3 regions of the Pseudomonas sp. JL23 genome follow, and region 3 is predicted to be linked to each of the others. Evidence: predicted binding sites of a transcription regulator. Region 3 holds the regulator's gene; each other region holds the start of a gene.
What was found. The regulator FliA, encoded in region 3, starts transcription of late flagellar genes. The targets are predictions, from matches to a motif close to CTAAAGTTTNNNNNNNNNNNGCCGNTAA.
Positions count from the first base shown of each region.

Region 1: the regulator FliA is predicted to act here: its motif matches at 2,642-2,669, upstream of AC1Z24_RS23020 (methyl-accepting chemotaxis protein).
Region 2: the regulator FliA is predicted to act here: its motif matches at 2,141-2,168, upstream of AC1Z24_RS22985 (methyl-accepting chemotaxis protein).

Region 1 covers NZ_CM167795.1:4,979,201-4,984,349, forward strand. The annotation lists gene AC1Z24_RS23005 (ATP synthase subunit B family protein) at 1-427, shown strand, start outside; gene AC1Z24_RS23010 (TraR/DksA family transcriptional regulator) at 515-919, opposite strand; gene AC1Z24_RS23015 (Gfo/Idh/MocA family protein) at 1,287-2,306, opposite strand; gene AC1Z24_RS23020 (methyl-accepting chemotaxis protein) at 2,712-4,019, shown strand; gene AC1Z24_RS23025 (hypothetical protein) at 4,054-4,818, opposite strand.
Region 2 covers NZ_CM167795.1:4,973,700-4,978,848, forward strand. The annotation lists gene AC1Z24_RS22980 (T6SS phospholipase effector Tle1-like catalytic domain-containing protein) at 1-159, opposite strand, end outside; gene AC1Z24_RS22985 (methyl-accepting chemotaxis protein) at 457-2,091, opposite strand; gene AC1Z24_RS22990 (S-type pyocin domain-containing protein) at 2,601-4,496, shown strand; gene AC1Z24_RS22995 (bacteriocin immunity protein) at 4,489-4,752, shown strand; gene AC1Z24_RS23000 (bacteriocin immunity protein) at 4,816-5,013, shown strand; gene AC1Z24_RS23005 (ATP synthase subunit B family protein) at 5,089-5,149, shown strand, end outside.
Region 3 covers NZ_CM167795.1:1,995,924-2,001,072, reverse strand. The annotation lists gene AC1Z24_RS09380 (protein phosphatase CheZ) at 1-750, opposite strand, end outside; gene AC1Z24_RS09375 (chemotaxis response regulator CheY) at 770-1,144, opposite strand; gene fliA (RNA polymerase sigma factor FliA) at 1,401-2,144, opposite strand; gene fleN (flagellar synthesis regulator FleN) at 2,141-2,974, opposite strand; gene flhF (flagellar biosynthesis GTPase FlhF) at 3,090-4,418, opposite strand; gene flhA (flagellar biosynthesis protein FlhA) at 4,430-5,149, opposite strand, start outside.

The DNA.
Region 1 (5,149 bases), 3.0 Mb from region 3:
GGAAGCCGCCCGTCAATTGGCCCAGCGTCAGGCTGAAGAAGCAGCCCGACAATTGGCACAACGCCAAGCCGACGAAGCTGCACGCCAATTGGCCCGGGAGCAGGCTGAGATAGCCGCTTTAGCGGTCATACGCCCTCGTATCGTGGAGCTTGCGGTCAAACAGCTACTAGAGCGGGTAAAAGCGCCCCGTAGTGAAAACAGCAAAACGCTCGTGGCACAGTCCTCAGGCAACTTCGTTGTATCGGTAACAGGACCCAGGGCCATGAATAGCGCCTTATCCGCAGCCGAGCGTGACATCCGCTCGGCCATAGCGGATTTCTGCCAAGCTACCGGACCACGACTCGACGCATTCAGTGCCATGCTGTATGCCTTTAAACAGAACGGCGTGGATACGCAACGCCTCGGCGAAGCCTCTTTACAGCCTTGACAAAAACACCCAGACACAAGAACGCCGGGGGCCATCCATTGATGGCCCCCGGCGTCGGACAGACAAGCAGTGGATCAGCGGCGGCTATCAGGCCTGGCGCTGGTGCTTGTCGATCTGCTCGTGACGCTCTTGCGCCTCGATGCAATATTTGGTGGTCGGGCTGATCAGCAGGCGCTTGAGCCCGATAGGCTCGCCGCTGTCGTCGCACCAGCCGAAACTGTCATCGGCGATACGCGCCAAGGCCATTTCCAGCTGTGGGAGCATGCGCTGATCACGATCGATGACATTGACCAGCCAGTGGCGCTCTTCTTCAACGGAAGCAGCGTCAGCCGGGTCGGCAGGTGTATCCAGGCTCTCGATGGCAATGCGGCTCTGCTCGATGCGCTCGTGGATTTCGACCTTCATGCCCTGCAGCAGCTCGACGAAGAAAGCGTGCTGTTCGGCATTCATGTAGTCATCGGCCGGCATGGCCAGCAACTTTTCCTTTGTCATTGATTTCTCTATAAAAAAAACGTGCATTAAGGCGATTTAGGGAGCGGCTCGTCGTTGCCGTAAAAGCGCCACAGTCTCCAAGCGCCACCTGGCACTCAATTTACGAGGGGCGGCAGTCTAAGGCCGGCTTGTGTCATCGGCAACCTAATTGACGCGATTGGACGCAAAAGCCTTGCAGCGCGGGGCTTTGAGGGCATCCATGGCGTTCGGTTCCAGCCAGGTGATAAAAACACAAAAAGGGCCGAAATCGGCCCCTTTGGGATGTTTGTCTGCTCCGAAGACTGCTCAGGCTTCTGATGACAACCTTGAATATAAGCATCCATGCCCACAAAGGTAAAGCCTTTGCCAGAATTCAAACATATCGCGCCTACAAAACCACCACCCGCCCTTCCAGCGCACTCAGGCGCGCCGCGTCCAACACCTGCGCATTCGCCAGGACTTGCGCAGCCGTTACCGGATTGCCGCTCTGCCCGGCCAAAGCCCGCTGGAATGCTATATAGAAGGACAACCACTCACCCCGCTGCGAGGGAACCCGTTCGCGCCGCTCGCCCTGCGCAAGCCATCCCCAGCAGTCTTCGGCTTCGACGCCCCAGCCTTCGCCCTCGGATTTTGGCGTCAGACCTGCCAATACGGCAGCTTCCTGACCGTCCAGGCCATGAATGCTGTAACAGCCCTCACTGCCGCTAAGGCGAAAGCGCGGCCTGGGTGTGTTCTGCAGGCAACTGCCCGACAGATGCGAAACAACGCCATTGCGGTGAGTCAAGGCTATAAAGAAGCCGTGATCGACGCTTTGTTGCGGGCTGGCGTATTGCAACTCGGCGTACACCCTGGCGACAGGACCGAACAATTGCAGGGCCTGATCCACCAGATGGCTGCCCAGATCAAGCAGGACCCCGCCTCCGGCCAGCTTGCCTACGGAGCGCGGCGAATAACGCTCTATGCTCGACTCGAAGCGACTGATAACGCCCAGGACGCTGTCGGCCAACAGTTTGCGCAGGGTAAGAAAATCCGAGTCCCAGCGGCGGTTCTGATAGACGCTGAGTAACACCCCGCGCCGTTCAGCCGCCTCCAGCAGCTCCTGGGCCTGAGCAGCGTCGGCACTGAAAGGCTTATCACTGACTACAGCCAGGCCAAGCTCGATCGCCTCGAGAATCAAAGCCCGCCGCGTCGCCAGCGGAGTGGAAATAGCCACCGCCTCGACACCGGCTGCGGCAAGTTCCGCGAGGCTGTCAAAGGCCGCTGCCCCGGGGTGATCCGCCAGCAGTTCCCGGCGGCGCTCGACGGAGCGTGTCACTACGCCGACAAAGGTCGCGTCCGGCAGGCTGGCGATCAAAGGGGCATGAAAAAACCGTCCGCCCTTGCCGTACCCGACTAATCCAATGCGCATGGTTTACTCCCTGTCGTTGCTTGAATCGGGCTGGAAGAATACATAGATACAGCCCTTTAAGGGCGACAGCTAAAAGCCATAATAATTCCTATACAGATCCTATACAAAACCACTACAAACCCTGTTGACCCAACCCCTTCGATCGCCGACTATATTGACGCCAAGTTTCCGCCACAAAGGGCGTAAAATCGGGCGTTTCCCGGATGTTACCGAGAATGATTCTTCCCAACCCACCCAAAGGAATGGACCGCTGTTACAACTAAAATACTATCTACAATTAGTTGTACAAAACTCTAGCCTGCACCCTATGATGGCAACATGGCATAAGGAGAAGCCTGAGGTCGACCGTTGATCGGCCATTAAGCTGGACACCCTCTTATTCCCATTATTTATCGGGCCGCCATCATGTTATTCACATCTTCCAAGAAAGAGTTGGCCGTACTCCAACAGACCATCGATCAGCAAGCCGGCTTGCTGCACGCGATCAATCGCTCGATGGCCACCATTGAGTTCGATCTCAACGGAGTCGTACTCAGTGCCAACGATAACTTCCTGGCCGCCATGCGCTACCGCCGTGAAGATGTGATTGGCCGCGAACACCGCATGTTCTGCTCTGCTGAAGAAGCCCAAAGCACAGCTTATAAACAGTTCTGGTCGCGCCTGCGTGCTGGTGATTTTGTCTCCGAGACCTTTCGTCGGGTCGCTGCAGACGGCCACACCGTCTGGCTCGAAGCAACCTACAACCCGGTCAAGGATGAATCCGGGAAGGTGCTCAAGGTGGTCAAGTACGCCCTGGATGTCACCGCGCGTATCGAAGCCGAGCAGTACGCCAGGAGCAAACTGGAAGCCATTGACCGCGCCATGGCCGTCATTGAGTTCGACCTGGAAGGACGCATTTTGTCCGCCAACAAGAATCTGTTGCAGTTAGTCGGTTATAGCGCAGCAGAGTTGATCGGCAAGAACCACCGTCAGCTCTGCCCGCCTGAAGTATCCAACAGCTCCGAATACGCAGACTTTTGGCGCCGTCTGAATAAGGGCGAGTTCTTTAGTGGGCAATTCAAGCGCACTGCTCGCAACGGCCAGACACTCTGGCTCGAGGCGACTTATAACCCGGTGTATGACGCCAATGGCAAGTTAAGCAAAATCATCAAGTTTGCTTCCGATATCACCTCGCGGGTCGAAAAACACGAGCAGGACAGCCACAGCGCGGCGCAGGCCTACCATATTTCCGTGGAGACCCAGAAAGTCACCGAGCAAGGCACCGAAGTGATTCAACAGGCCGCCAGCGAGATGCGCCAGATCTCTTCCAACATCGAAGACTCATCGCGCATCATCGCCCAACTGGGTTCGCGCTCCGAGCAGATCACCGCCATCGTCAATACCATTCGCAGTATCGCTGAACAGACCAACCTGCTGGCCCTCAACGCGGCTATCGAGGCTGCCCGCGCCGGTGATCAGGGCCGAGGCTTTGCCGTAGTCGCAGACGAAGTACGCCAATTGGCCGGACGCACCAGTCGCTCGACAGCCGAGATCTCGGAAATGATCGGCAAGATCCAGAGCGAGACGCAGCAGGCCATCGACAGCATGGACAACACCCGCAACAGTGCGACCAAAGGTGTTGGCCTGGCAGACCAGGCAGGCTCCGTGATCGTGCAAATCAGCCAGGGCACCAACAATGCCGTGGATGCGGTGCGAATCTTTGCCCAAAAATGATCGAGACGGCTGAAGCTCGCTGCACCGGCGGGCTTCAGACCCGGCTCTGGTAGATCAGTGCCTGATATTTGCGCCCCAGCTCTTCGGCCCAGCCATGCACATCGGTCAGGTGTAGACACTGCGCGGAATAGCCCAGCAGGCTTTCCATGATCGCCATCTGCTTGCTTTCGAACGACACGCGACCATCGGCATGCACCTCACGAATGCCGTCCTGACGCTGGCCCAGTTGATTGACGCTGATCGCATCGCTACGCGACACCCCGTAAGGCAATGACAACAACACCTGGCCCATGCCGATGCGCACCGGATAACCGCCCGGCAAGCCGTGAGGTCCCGGCGCATGAGTCTCTGCCTCATTCAGGGAGAACAGGTTTTCTATCACGCTCACCGCAGAAGCCGCCGTCAGGAATTGATCGTCCAGACTGCGAAAATGCGTGCAGACGCCATTAAAGATCAGCGCGTCGTCGAACGCTCCCGTGCAGTCCTTGCCATCGATTCGATAAGCCAGACGGTAATGCGCCTGTGCCGGCACGCCCATCCGGGCCAGTTGAAGGCTAAGGAAATGCTGGGCTGCCAGCTTGACCTGCACCTGCTGGCTGTCACACAGCGCCAACCGGGCAATCGACAGGCGCATGGCCGGTATCAGGTTGGCGATATTCCCCACCCCGACATCCGGCGCCAGCCCCACCTTATCCAGCACCATATTGACCACATCGGGGTATGCCGCATTGACGGTCAGTGCTTTGACACCCGAACTCACCACTGCGCGCATCAGGTCATAGGCGGGGGCCAGGTGCATGGGCAGCCATGGTCCTGATTGCGCATCGCCAAGGGCCGCTTGCAGAGGCGCAGGCAGATCCCGCAACCAGTGCCACGGCTGCAGAGAGGCGCAATTCAAAATAATGTCAGGCCTGATACGGGCGATTACCGCAGCACTCTCGTCGATCTGACGGAGGCCAAGCTCAAGGGCAATTGGGTGTAACGCACAATTAACACCTATATGCAGGCAGCCCTGGCGGATCAGATTGCATATACGGTTTGCGCTCTCCAGTTCACGGGTGGCGACATAGAAGACAAATACATTGCGCGGGGCCAGTATTTGTAGAATCTGCCGCCCCAACTTTCCAGTG
Region 2 (5,149 bases), 3.0 Mb from region 3:
CTCATTGACTTCAGCCATGGCGCGGCAATCGGCACCAATACGACTATTGACCCGATTGTTTCCCGTGCCGTCAAAAAACAAGCCGACGCGCACGACCACCGCCGATGCGATAGCGGCTGACGAAGCCCCTGTCACCTGTACTTTCCTTGTACTTTCCATGATTGCTTCCCTTTTGTGCGCGACGATGAAGCTCGCCGCCAACATCAAAATCCTTATTAAGTTTAATATATTGATACACAGCAAAAGAACGTCAAGTAGAAACCTTACATATCAGAAAGCTCCTACATCAAACCAAGGTAAAACTTATAAAAAACAAAAAAGCGTTCAACGTAAATAAACAATTCAAATGCAGCATTAATTTCCGCAACCAATGCACCTAATCCCGTTTTCCATAAAAAGAAAAGCCCCGCTCGCGAAATAATCGCGAACAGGGCCGGATTGCCGCTTAGTGGCTGTTCAGCGCTTGGCGGTGGCCGCTCCCTCGGGCTTATAACCCATACGCAAACCGCCCCAATGCCGCCCCTTGATCATGATAGGCACCGACAGGTCATGCATCAGCTCTCCTGTATCACGGGTGTAGGTCTGCAACAGCACGGGCTTCTGATGGCTGCCGCAGCGAATGCCGGTGCGGTCGTCGAATTTGCGCTTGCTGCGGCTGCGCACCATATCCACTGCAGGATCCCCCGTTGGCGCTTCGGCAAAAGCATTGTTATGGGTGGGCACATAGCCTTGAGGCGTACAGGCGATGGCAAAGACCAGCCCCTCATGGCGTGGCAGCAGGGGCTCCTGGATCGCCGGGAGGACCTGATCGGTATAACGATCAAAGCGGGTCTGATACTTGGCTGGCACCGTCTTGGCGATTGGCTGGTAGCTGCGGTCGAACAGGTCTTCCAGGCTGACCCGGCCCTGATCGATATCCTGCTCGAACCTGGCAGCAATCTGCGCCACCCCTTCCCGGGCCAGGTCGTAGATACGCTGGTGATAATCGTCCAGGCCCACCTCGGCCAGGCGCTCGCTGATGGTTTCCGCCTGTCCTTCCATCTGCACGGCGGTCTTGGCCAGATGACGAGTCTGCTCGTCGCTGATAGCCAGGTCGCTGCGCATCTGCTGCACCGCGACGAAAAGACTGGCGAGTTGCTCCTGATTGGTCTGCGCGCCCAGGGCGATCTCACTGACCTCACTCTCTACGCCAGCGGCCAGGCGGGCGATATTTTCCAGCTGCGCGCCGGTGTGTTCGACTTGCTCAAGACCGCTGTCCAGATCGCTGGACAGCTGACGAATCTGCTCCACCACCTGCCCCGTGCGCAGTTGGATATCGGCGACCATCTGCCCGACCTCCTCGGTCGCACTGGCGGTTCGCGCCGCCAGTCCACGAACCTCATCGGCGACTACCGCAAACCCGCGCCCATGCTCACCGGCACGGGCGGCTTCAATGGCCGCGTTCAAGGCCAACAGATTGGTCTGACTGGCGATGGACTGGATCACCAGGGTCACGCGCTGGATCTCTTCACTGCGCTGGCTCAGGGCCTCGATCAGCTCGCGACTGCCCACCGCACGCTTGCTCAACATGCGCATGCGCTCAATGGACTCGGCCAGCACGCCGCTACCGGCAGCGCTGCTGTGCCTTGCCTCCGTGGCCGCAGACAGCGCCTGCTGACTGAGCAGCGAGGTCTGATGCTCGGTAGCGATCATGGCATCGGCGCTGCTGACGATCTTCTCTGCCGCATCAAGCTGGGACTGCACCTTGCCAGCCAGCTGCCGCACGGAAAACGCCACCCCGGCGGCGGATAGCGCGTTATGACTGGTGGTGTAGGACAAATCCCGGGTCAGGCGGGCAATACCGCCGTCATCCGCCTGCCTGTCGACAGCGGCCGGACGCGCCGCGAAAACCCGCGGCAACCAGACCGCCACGAGCACGATCGGCACTGCCAGATAGAGAGACAGCCCCCATAGAACCACGGCCACCAGCACCAAGCACAGCACTAGAGTCTGCACGACGGGCATTAGCCAACCCAGGGCACGGGCACTGCCAGCCCCATCGCCGGACTCGCCCGGCACGGGCAGCGACCCCAGCAACGATCCGTTTGCCATATGCCTCACTCCCTCTGTTTTATCGTTATTTGTACGGATTAAACGTCAGATACCGGCACGGCGCCATGAGTCGTTAGTTGTAGCCCATTAAGATGGAGAATAGGCAACATTACACGCTGTGCGAAGCGCATCGGTAGCATGGGCGAATGGCGACACAATAGAGAGGGCCTGCAGGCGCTCTCTGACATGCAGCTCTGCGCGGTAAACGAAGGTCTGCGAATGCGGGACCAGACTTCAGCCCGCAACGCGCCTCTTTGGCCAAGACCGGTTCAGAAAAAAATCGCGCTCGACAAAATGTGCACCCGGTTGGAGTGCGTACCTGCTTCGAGCGCCTCCCTTGATTGCCCTTTTGTTCTTCTCACAAGTCTGAGCGTCGCAGCCAAAGCACATAAGTATTCCGCAGCCACCCCCATATACGTCGCAAATAAATTATTTTGCGTTAGATATATATCACTTTAATCGCATAAATACTGTTACTTGCAGCTCATACATTCACAAGGAAGCTTTGTATGAGCAAGAACGGAAGTCGATTCGATGAAAACGGCGAACTTAATATTCCGGTTACCTATGACCCCAACGAGGTAAGGGGAGAGGGGAGCGGCACGACAGGAAGAGGCGGCTCGGGAAACAGAAAACCCAGCCGCCCTGAGGAATATACAGGTAAATCAACCATTCGCTGGTCTACAGGACGCAACGGTCCAAAGGATGGGTTCCATCCAACTTTCGGCGAACCCAATACGTTGATATTTGCTGCGGATACGGAAATAGCAGAGTTAACAGCTGCTGCCGATAGAGAAGCAGAATGGGCTCTTGCCAACCTCCATCACATTGTCGAAAAAGAAATAGCCGCTGTCAGCGGAGGAGACAATGCGGAAAACAAAAAAGCAATTGACGACCTTATAAATAGAAAAAGGCTAGACATCCAGAACAACACGAAAATTTTCACGAAAAGTTTTGGTGCAAACCCATTAGGTAAACCAGTCACCCTGCTCTCCAGAGACTTTTTCTATAACCGTACCTGGGATCAAGGCGAGATAGCCAATAATTTTTACGAATGGGACGAAGCTTATCGAGCTGCAAAATCGATTCAGATTCTTGACGCAAAGATCCATATTCTCAATCAACATTCCAATACGCTTGGCGATGCCATAGCAAAAATCAATAAAGCTGAAGCAGAGAGAGAGGCAGCCCAACGCCAGGCGGATGCACGACAACAAGCAATGGAGGCGAGCCATAAAGCCGAAGCAGCACGACAGCGCGCCGAACAACAAGTTAAAGAAACAGCAATAAAAACAGAGACCACTTCCCAGGTAAACGCAGCAATCAAGGCAGCCATCGCTGCGCCTGCGACAGCGCCAAAGAACGCGGCAGAGGCAGGCCGACTGGATCAACGTATATCCGACGTACTCAAGGCAGCGGCTCTGGTTAAACACCTTGGCCCGCAGGTCGCTGCGTTCGCAGTCGGCATGGGATTCCCTTCCGGCCTGGGTAACGGTGAACGTCCAGCTGCAGCTAAGACCATGCCGTTGACACAATTGGGCCTGACAAACGTCACCCATCTGCGTGAGCTGGCAAATACCAAAGGCACCATCAATGCCCCCCATCGTTTGCGATTCGACACAACCGCCGAATCACCGCCCCAGTGGCTACGCACCGATGGAGTCAATGTACCAGGCGAAGTTCGCGTACGAAACGTCCTACATAATACCCAGAACAATATCTATGAATTTACTCGCGACGGCGAAGATCAACCTGCGCTGATCTGGACTCCAATCGTTCATCCGGGTAACAGCTCTACACACTCACCGGCTACACCACCCGAACATCCAGGTACCCCCGGTTTTCCGGCGACCCCTGCTTCACCGGAATTAGAGATATATCCGGAAGCCGACCCTGAGTTTCTGGACGATTACATCCTGATCTTTCCGGATGACTCCGGGCTGGAAGCGCAGTATGTAATGTTCAAGAGCCCACGGTACTTGCCTGGAAAGGCAAGCGGCCAAGGGAAAAACATATCAGGAAAATGGTCAGATAACTTAACACATGAAAAAGGCGCTTATATCCCATCCAACATTGCTGAAAAACTACGAGGAAGAAACTTCTCCCGTTTCGACAAATTTAGAGAGGCGTTCTGGACTGAGGTGGGTAGAGACCCAGAACTTATGAATCAATTCTCCCCTTTCAATCAAGAGAAATTACATGCGGGAAAAGCTCCTAATGTCAAGGAAGGAGAAAGCGGGTCCAGAAGTGAGGTTTTTGAACTTCATCACGTGTGGGAAATCCAGGATGGCGGGCCCGTCTATGACATGGACAATATAATACTACTAACGCCCAGCGCACATAAAGAAATCACGGCAAAAAATAGAGACTTACGAAAACATCAAGAAGGCGAAACCAATGACTAAATATAACTCAATAACTGATTACACCGAACAAGCATTCATTGACTTCATGAAGTCGATCTATAATGAATGTAGCGCGAAGACAGACCATGAACTTCGCAAGCTATTAACACACTTCCGCAGCATAGTGAAGCATCCTGCTGGTACCGATCTTATCTTCTATCCTGATACAAATGCAAATGGCACGCCAGAAGGTATCACAATGGTAATCAAGAAATGGCTGGCAGAGAACGGCAAGCCCGGATTTAAAGAAGACTAATCACATGAAAAAAACAATCAATACAGGAAATCACAGAACAAGAGTTTTTATATTTTGTAAAAAATATGCAACTCTGACTATCCGACAGAATATCAACAAACGAAGGCCGTTCAGCTATTCAGAGATCTAAGCGAGCACCCGTATGGTTCCGACTTAATTTACTTCCCCAAAGGTATGAAAGACGACACCCCTGAAGGCATCGTTGCAAAAGTAAAACAATGGCGCGCCGAAAACGGTAGGCCGGGATTCAAAGACAGTTAACTAGAGACTTTGGGGGCGGATTCATAGCGCCCCCAACCCTAAAATATCTTTATTTCCAGTCAGGATTAATAACTCATGCAAGAATTCAATCACCACTTCCAACAACTCCCCAACTTTATTCAGTCCGAACTCACCG
Region 3 (5,149 bases):
CTGTCCCGATACAACGTCTTCACGCTTATCGGCATGAATCTGCGGACCTTCACCCTGGGACAGATGTTTTTCTGGATCATTTTCTGCGCGGATCGCTTCTTCGTCGTGTTGTATGCCCGCGAAACGATCGACCTGACTGGCCATCAGCACCAGTTTGAGCAAGTTGCTTTCAACTTCCGTGACCAACTGCGTGACCCGTTTGATCACCTGACCGGTGAGGTCCTGGTAATCCTGGGCCAGCAGAATGTCATTGAGATGAGCGGCGACCAGTGTTGTTTCCTTCTCGCTGCGCGACAGAAAACCGTCCACTTTGCGTGCCAACTCGCGAAACTCTTCGGCACCGACTTCCCGGCGCATGAAGCGTCCCCAGTCCTTGCTCAATTCCTTGGCATCGCTGCTGAGGCCATGCATCAGCGGTGTGCTTTGCTCCACCAGATCCATGGTGCGATTGGCCGCGCCTTCCGTCAGCCGAACAACATATGACAGGCGTTCGGTGGCATCAGTGATCTGAGACACTTCCTCGGCTTGCGGCATGTGCGGGTCAATCTGAAAATTGACAATCGCACTGTGCAGCTCACGGGTCAGTTTGCCGACTTCCTGATACAGGCCGCGGTCTCGGGTCTGGTTAAGCTCATGGATAAGTTGCACGGCGTCGCCGAACCGGCCTTTTTCAAGGCTGCTCACCAACTCCTTAGCATGTTTCTTCAGGGTCGACTCGAAGTCGCCCATTGACGAATCTTTGTGCTCCATAGCGCCCTCGCGGCCTACATCAGCTATTTACGCGCTCAAAGATTTTTTCGATCTTTTCTTTCAGCACCTGAGCAGTAAACGGCTTGACCACATAACCGTTCACACCGGCCTGTGCGGCCTCGATAATCTGTTCCCGCTTGGCTTCGGCAGTGACCATCAACACCGGCAAGTGACGCAGGCGTTCATCGGCACGCACCTGGCGCAGCAGATCGATACCGGACATGCCAGGCATGTTCCAGTCGGTCACGAGAAAGTCAAAGGCGCCACTTTGCAGCATCGGCAGGGCTGTTACCCCATCGTCTGCTTCAGACGTGTTGGTGAACCCCAGATCACGCAACAGGTTTTTAATGATCCGCCGCATCGTTGAAAAGTCATCAACGATGAGGATTTTCATGTTCTTGTCCAATTCGACCTCCAAGCAGTCTTTAACGCATTCAGTACCTGAACGCGCTGTTAAATCTAATACCGGCACAGCTCACCGGCTGCACTAAACGACGACGGGCTTGGCAAATAACAGGTGTCGAGCCCAAGGGCAACTACATTTGAAGGTCCCCCGCGACCCACTCCTGTCTTTCTATCTTCTTACCACGCAACGCTTTGCACAGCCGACCCACAGATTCGACGACACCCAAGGCCTCGCCAGAGATCTGTCAGCGCGCTCGCCACTCCCCCAAACGCCCTCGCAAACGAGCTGCGCACTGACTGTGTAACTGGCTGACACGCGATTCGCTGACCCCCAGAACCTCACCGATTTCCTTGAGGTTCAGCTCCTCGTCATAGTACAGCGCCAACACCAGCCGCTCACGCTCCGGCAAGTTGGCAATTGCGTCTGCCAACGCGGCCTGGAAACGCTCGTCTTCCAGATCGCGCGACGGTTCAAGTGATCCACTTGCGCCGTCCTCGTGCAGCCCCTCATGTTCACCGCCGTCCTGTAACAGGTCGTCGAAACTGAACAGGCGACTGCCCAAGGTATCATTCAAAATCCCGTAATAATCATCGAGACTCAATTGGAGTTCGGCAGCAACCTCGTGATCTTTAGCGTCACGACCGGTTTTCGCTTCAATTGAGCGAATTGCGTCACTGACCATGCGTGTATTTCGGTGTACCGAGCGCGGTGCCCAGTCCCCTTTGCGCACTTCGTCGAGCATGGCACCACGGATGCGAATGCCCGCATACGTCTCGAAACTGGCACCCTTGGTGGAGTCGTACTTGGTCGACACTTCCAGCAGGCCGATCATGCCGGCCTGGATCAGGTCCTCGACCTGAACGCTGGCAGGCAGACGGGCCAGCAAGTGATAGGCAATACGCTTGACCAGAGGGGCATAGCGCTCGATCAGCTCATACTGCGAATCCTTGGATGCCTTGCTGTACATACGATAGCCACTCGCTGTCATTGAACCGGTCCCGCGCTGGTCTGATGGACAAGGCGTTCGACGAAGAACTCCAGGTGCCCACGAGGGTTGGCGGGCAACGGCCAGGTATCGACCTTCTGGGCAATGGCCTTGAACGCCAGTGCACATTTGGAGCGCGGGAAAGCCTCATAAACGGCGCGCTGCTTCTGCACAGCCTTGCGCACACATTCATCGTAGGGCACGGCACCGACATATTGCAGGGCTACGTCAAGAAAACGGTCAGTCACCTTGGTCAGCTTGGCAAACAGGTTGCGCCCTTCCTGTGGGCTCTGAGCCATGTTGGCCAGGACCCGGAAACGATTCATGCCGTAGTCGCGATTGAGTAGCTTGATCAGGGCGTAGGCATCGGTGATGGACGTGGGCTCGTCACACACCACCAGCAGTACTTCCTGAGCTGCGCGCACGAAGCTGACCACCGATTCGCCGATCCCGGCGGCGGTGTCGATCACCAGCACGTCCAGGTTGTCGCCGATATCGCTGAACGCCTGGATCAGGCCGGCATGTTGCGCTGGCGACAGGTGAACCATGCTCTGAGTGCCGGAGGCGGCCGGCACGATGCGAATGCCGCCCGGACCCTGCAAGAGCACGTCGCGCAGCTCACAACGGCCTTCGATGACATCGGCAAGCGTACGTTTGGGCGTCAGGCCCAGCAGTACATCGACGTTCGCCAGGCCAAGGTCGGCATCCAGCAACATGACGCGCCGGCCGAGCTCAGCCAAGGCCAGTGAAAGGTTCACTGACACGTTAGTCTTACCGACGCCACCCTTGCCGCCGGTCACCGCGATCACCTGTACGGGATGCATGCTGCCCATGTTATCTCTTTACCTTGTCTTGCTTAGACCGAAGCCACATTGCGGGCTGCACGTTCAACGAAGAACAGTGCCTGGCAGACCATCGATGCAGATACATTCCTGTGTATTGCCTCACTCAGCCCACTCTCTTGCTGGGGTTGTGATACAGATCGGCAAACATGTCAGCCATCGCTTCCTCGCTAGGCTCTTCCTGCATCTGCACATTCACCGCACGGGTCACCAACTGGTGCCGACGGGGCAGATGCAGATCGTCTGGTATACGCGGCCCATCGGTAAGATAGGCCACGGGAAGTTCGTGACTGATCGCAAGGCTCAGCACTTCGCCAAGGCTTGCGGTCTCGTCGAGTTTGGTCAGGATGCAACCGGCCAGGCCACAGCGCTTGTAGCTGTGATAGGCGGCGGTCAGCACCTGCTTCTGGCTGGTAGTGGCCAGGACCAGATAATTGCGTGCCTTGATGCCGCGACCGGCCAGGCTTTCCAGTTGCAGACGCAGGGCCGGGTCGCTGGCCTGCAGGCCGGCGGTATCGATCAGCACCACGCGCTTGCGCAGCAGCGGCTCCAGCGCCTGAGCCAGGGACTGGCCCGGATCGACGTGGGTCACCGGCACATTGAGAATGCGGCCCAGGGTCTTGAGCTGCTCCTGGGCGCCGATACGGAAACTGTCCATGCTCACCAGAGCGATGTTCTGCGCGCCGTACTTGAGCACGTAACGCGCCGCCAGCTTGGCCAGCGTAGTGGTCTTGCCCATGCCGGCAGGACCGACCATGGCAATCACGCCCGCCTCTTCCAGAGGTTCGATTTCCGGCACCACGATCATCCGCGCCAAATGCGCCAGCAGCAGGCGCCAGGCCTGACGCGGCTCATCGACATCCGGAATCATCGCCAGCAGGTCGCGCGACAACGGGCCGGACAGGCCGATACGTTGCAGGCGGCGCCACAGGTTGGCCTGCTGCGGGCGGCTGCCCTGCAACTGGGTCCAGGCCAGAGAGCCGAGCTGGACTTCCAGCAGCTCGCGCAGGCCATTGAGTTCGGAACGCATGGATTCGTAGGCGCGCTGGCCACTGGCCGGTTGCGCAGCAGCAGGCGCGCTGGAATAGGTAAGCGGACGTGGCGGCTCTTCGAGGGTCGGCTCGATATGGGTATCTGTGGCATCCAGCGGCAGCCCGGCGAACAACTGGCGGTTAGTCGCACCGACTTCACCCCGATTGCTCAGCTCGGCCTGGGCGGTAACGATGCGCGACTGCGTCTTGCGCAGTTCGTCTTCGAGCTCAATGTTCGGCACACGCGGCGCCAGCGCCGAGAGTTTGTAATCCAGCGCGGCAGTCAGCTCGACACCGCCAGCAATACGCCGGTTGCCGATGATGGCCGCTTCAGCGCCCAGCTCATCACGAACCAGTTTCATGGCCTGACGCATATCGGCGGCGAAAAATCGCTTAACTTGCATGACTCACTACCTCAGCCGTTGGGCCCGACAGTCGCTACGATGGTGACTTGCTTGTTGTCCGGAATTTCCTGGTACGCCAGAACGTGCATGTTCGGTACGGCCAGTCGGCCAAAACGCGAGAGCATTGCACGGACGGGACCTGCGACCAGCAGAATCACCGGCTGACCCTGCATTTCCTGGCGCTGGGCAGCTTCGATCAGTGAACGCTGGAGCTTTTCAGCCATGCTCGGCTCAAGAAGAACGCCTTCTTCCTGACCCTGACCAGCCTTCTGCAAACTATTGAGCAATATTTGTTCCAACCTTGGTTCCAGCGTGATGACAGGCAGCTCCGGCTCAGTCCCCACAATGCTTTGCACGATTGCGCGACTCAGACCGACCCGCACTGCCGCCACCAAAGCGGCGGTATCTTGACTCCGCGCCGCGTTGTTGGCGATGGCCTCGGCGATGCTGCGGATGTCCCGTACCGGCACCTGCTCGGACAGCAGCGCCTGCAAGACCTTGAGCAACGCTGATAGCGAGAGGATCCCCGGCACCAGCTCTTCAGCCAGCTTCGGCGAGCTCTTGGACAGCAATTGCATCAGTTGCTGCACCTCCTCATGGCCGATCAACTCATGAGAATGCTTGTAGAGAATCTGGTTCAAGTGCGTGGCGACCACGGTACTGGCGTCCACCACCGTGTAGCCGAGGGACTGCGCCTGAGGCCGCTGGCTGATTTCGATCCACACCGCTTC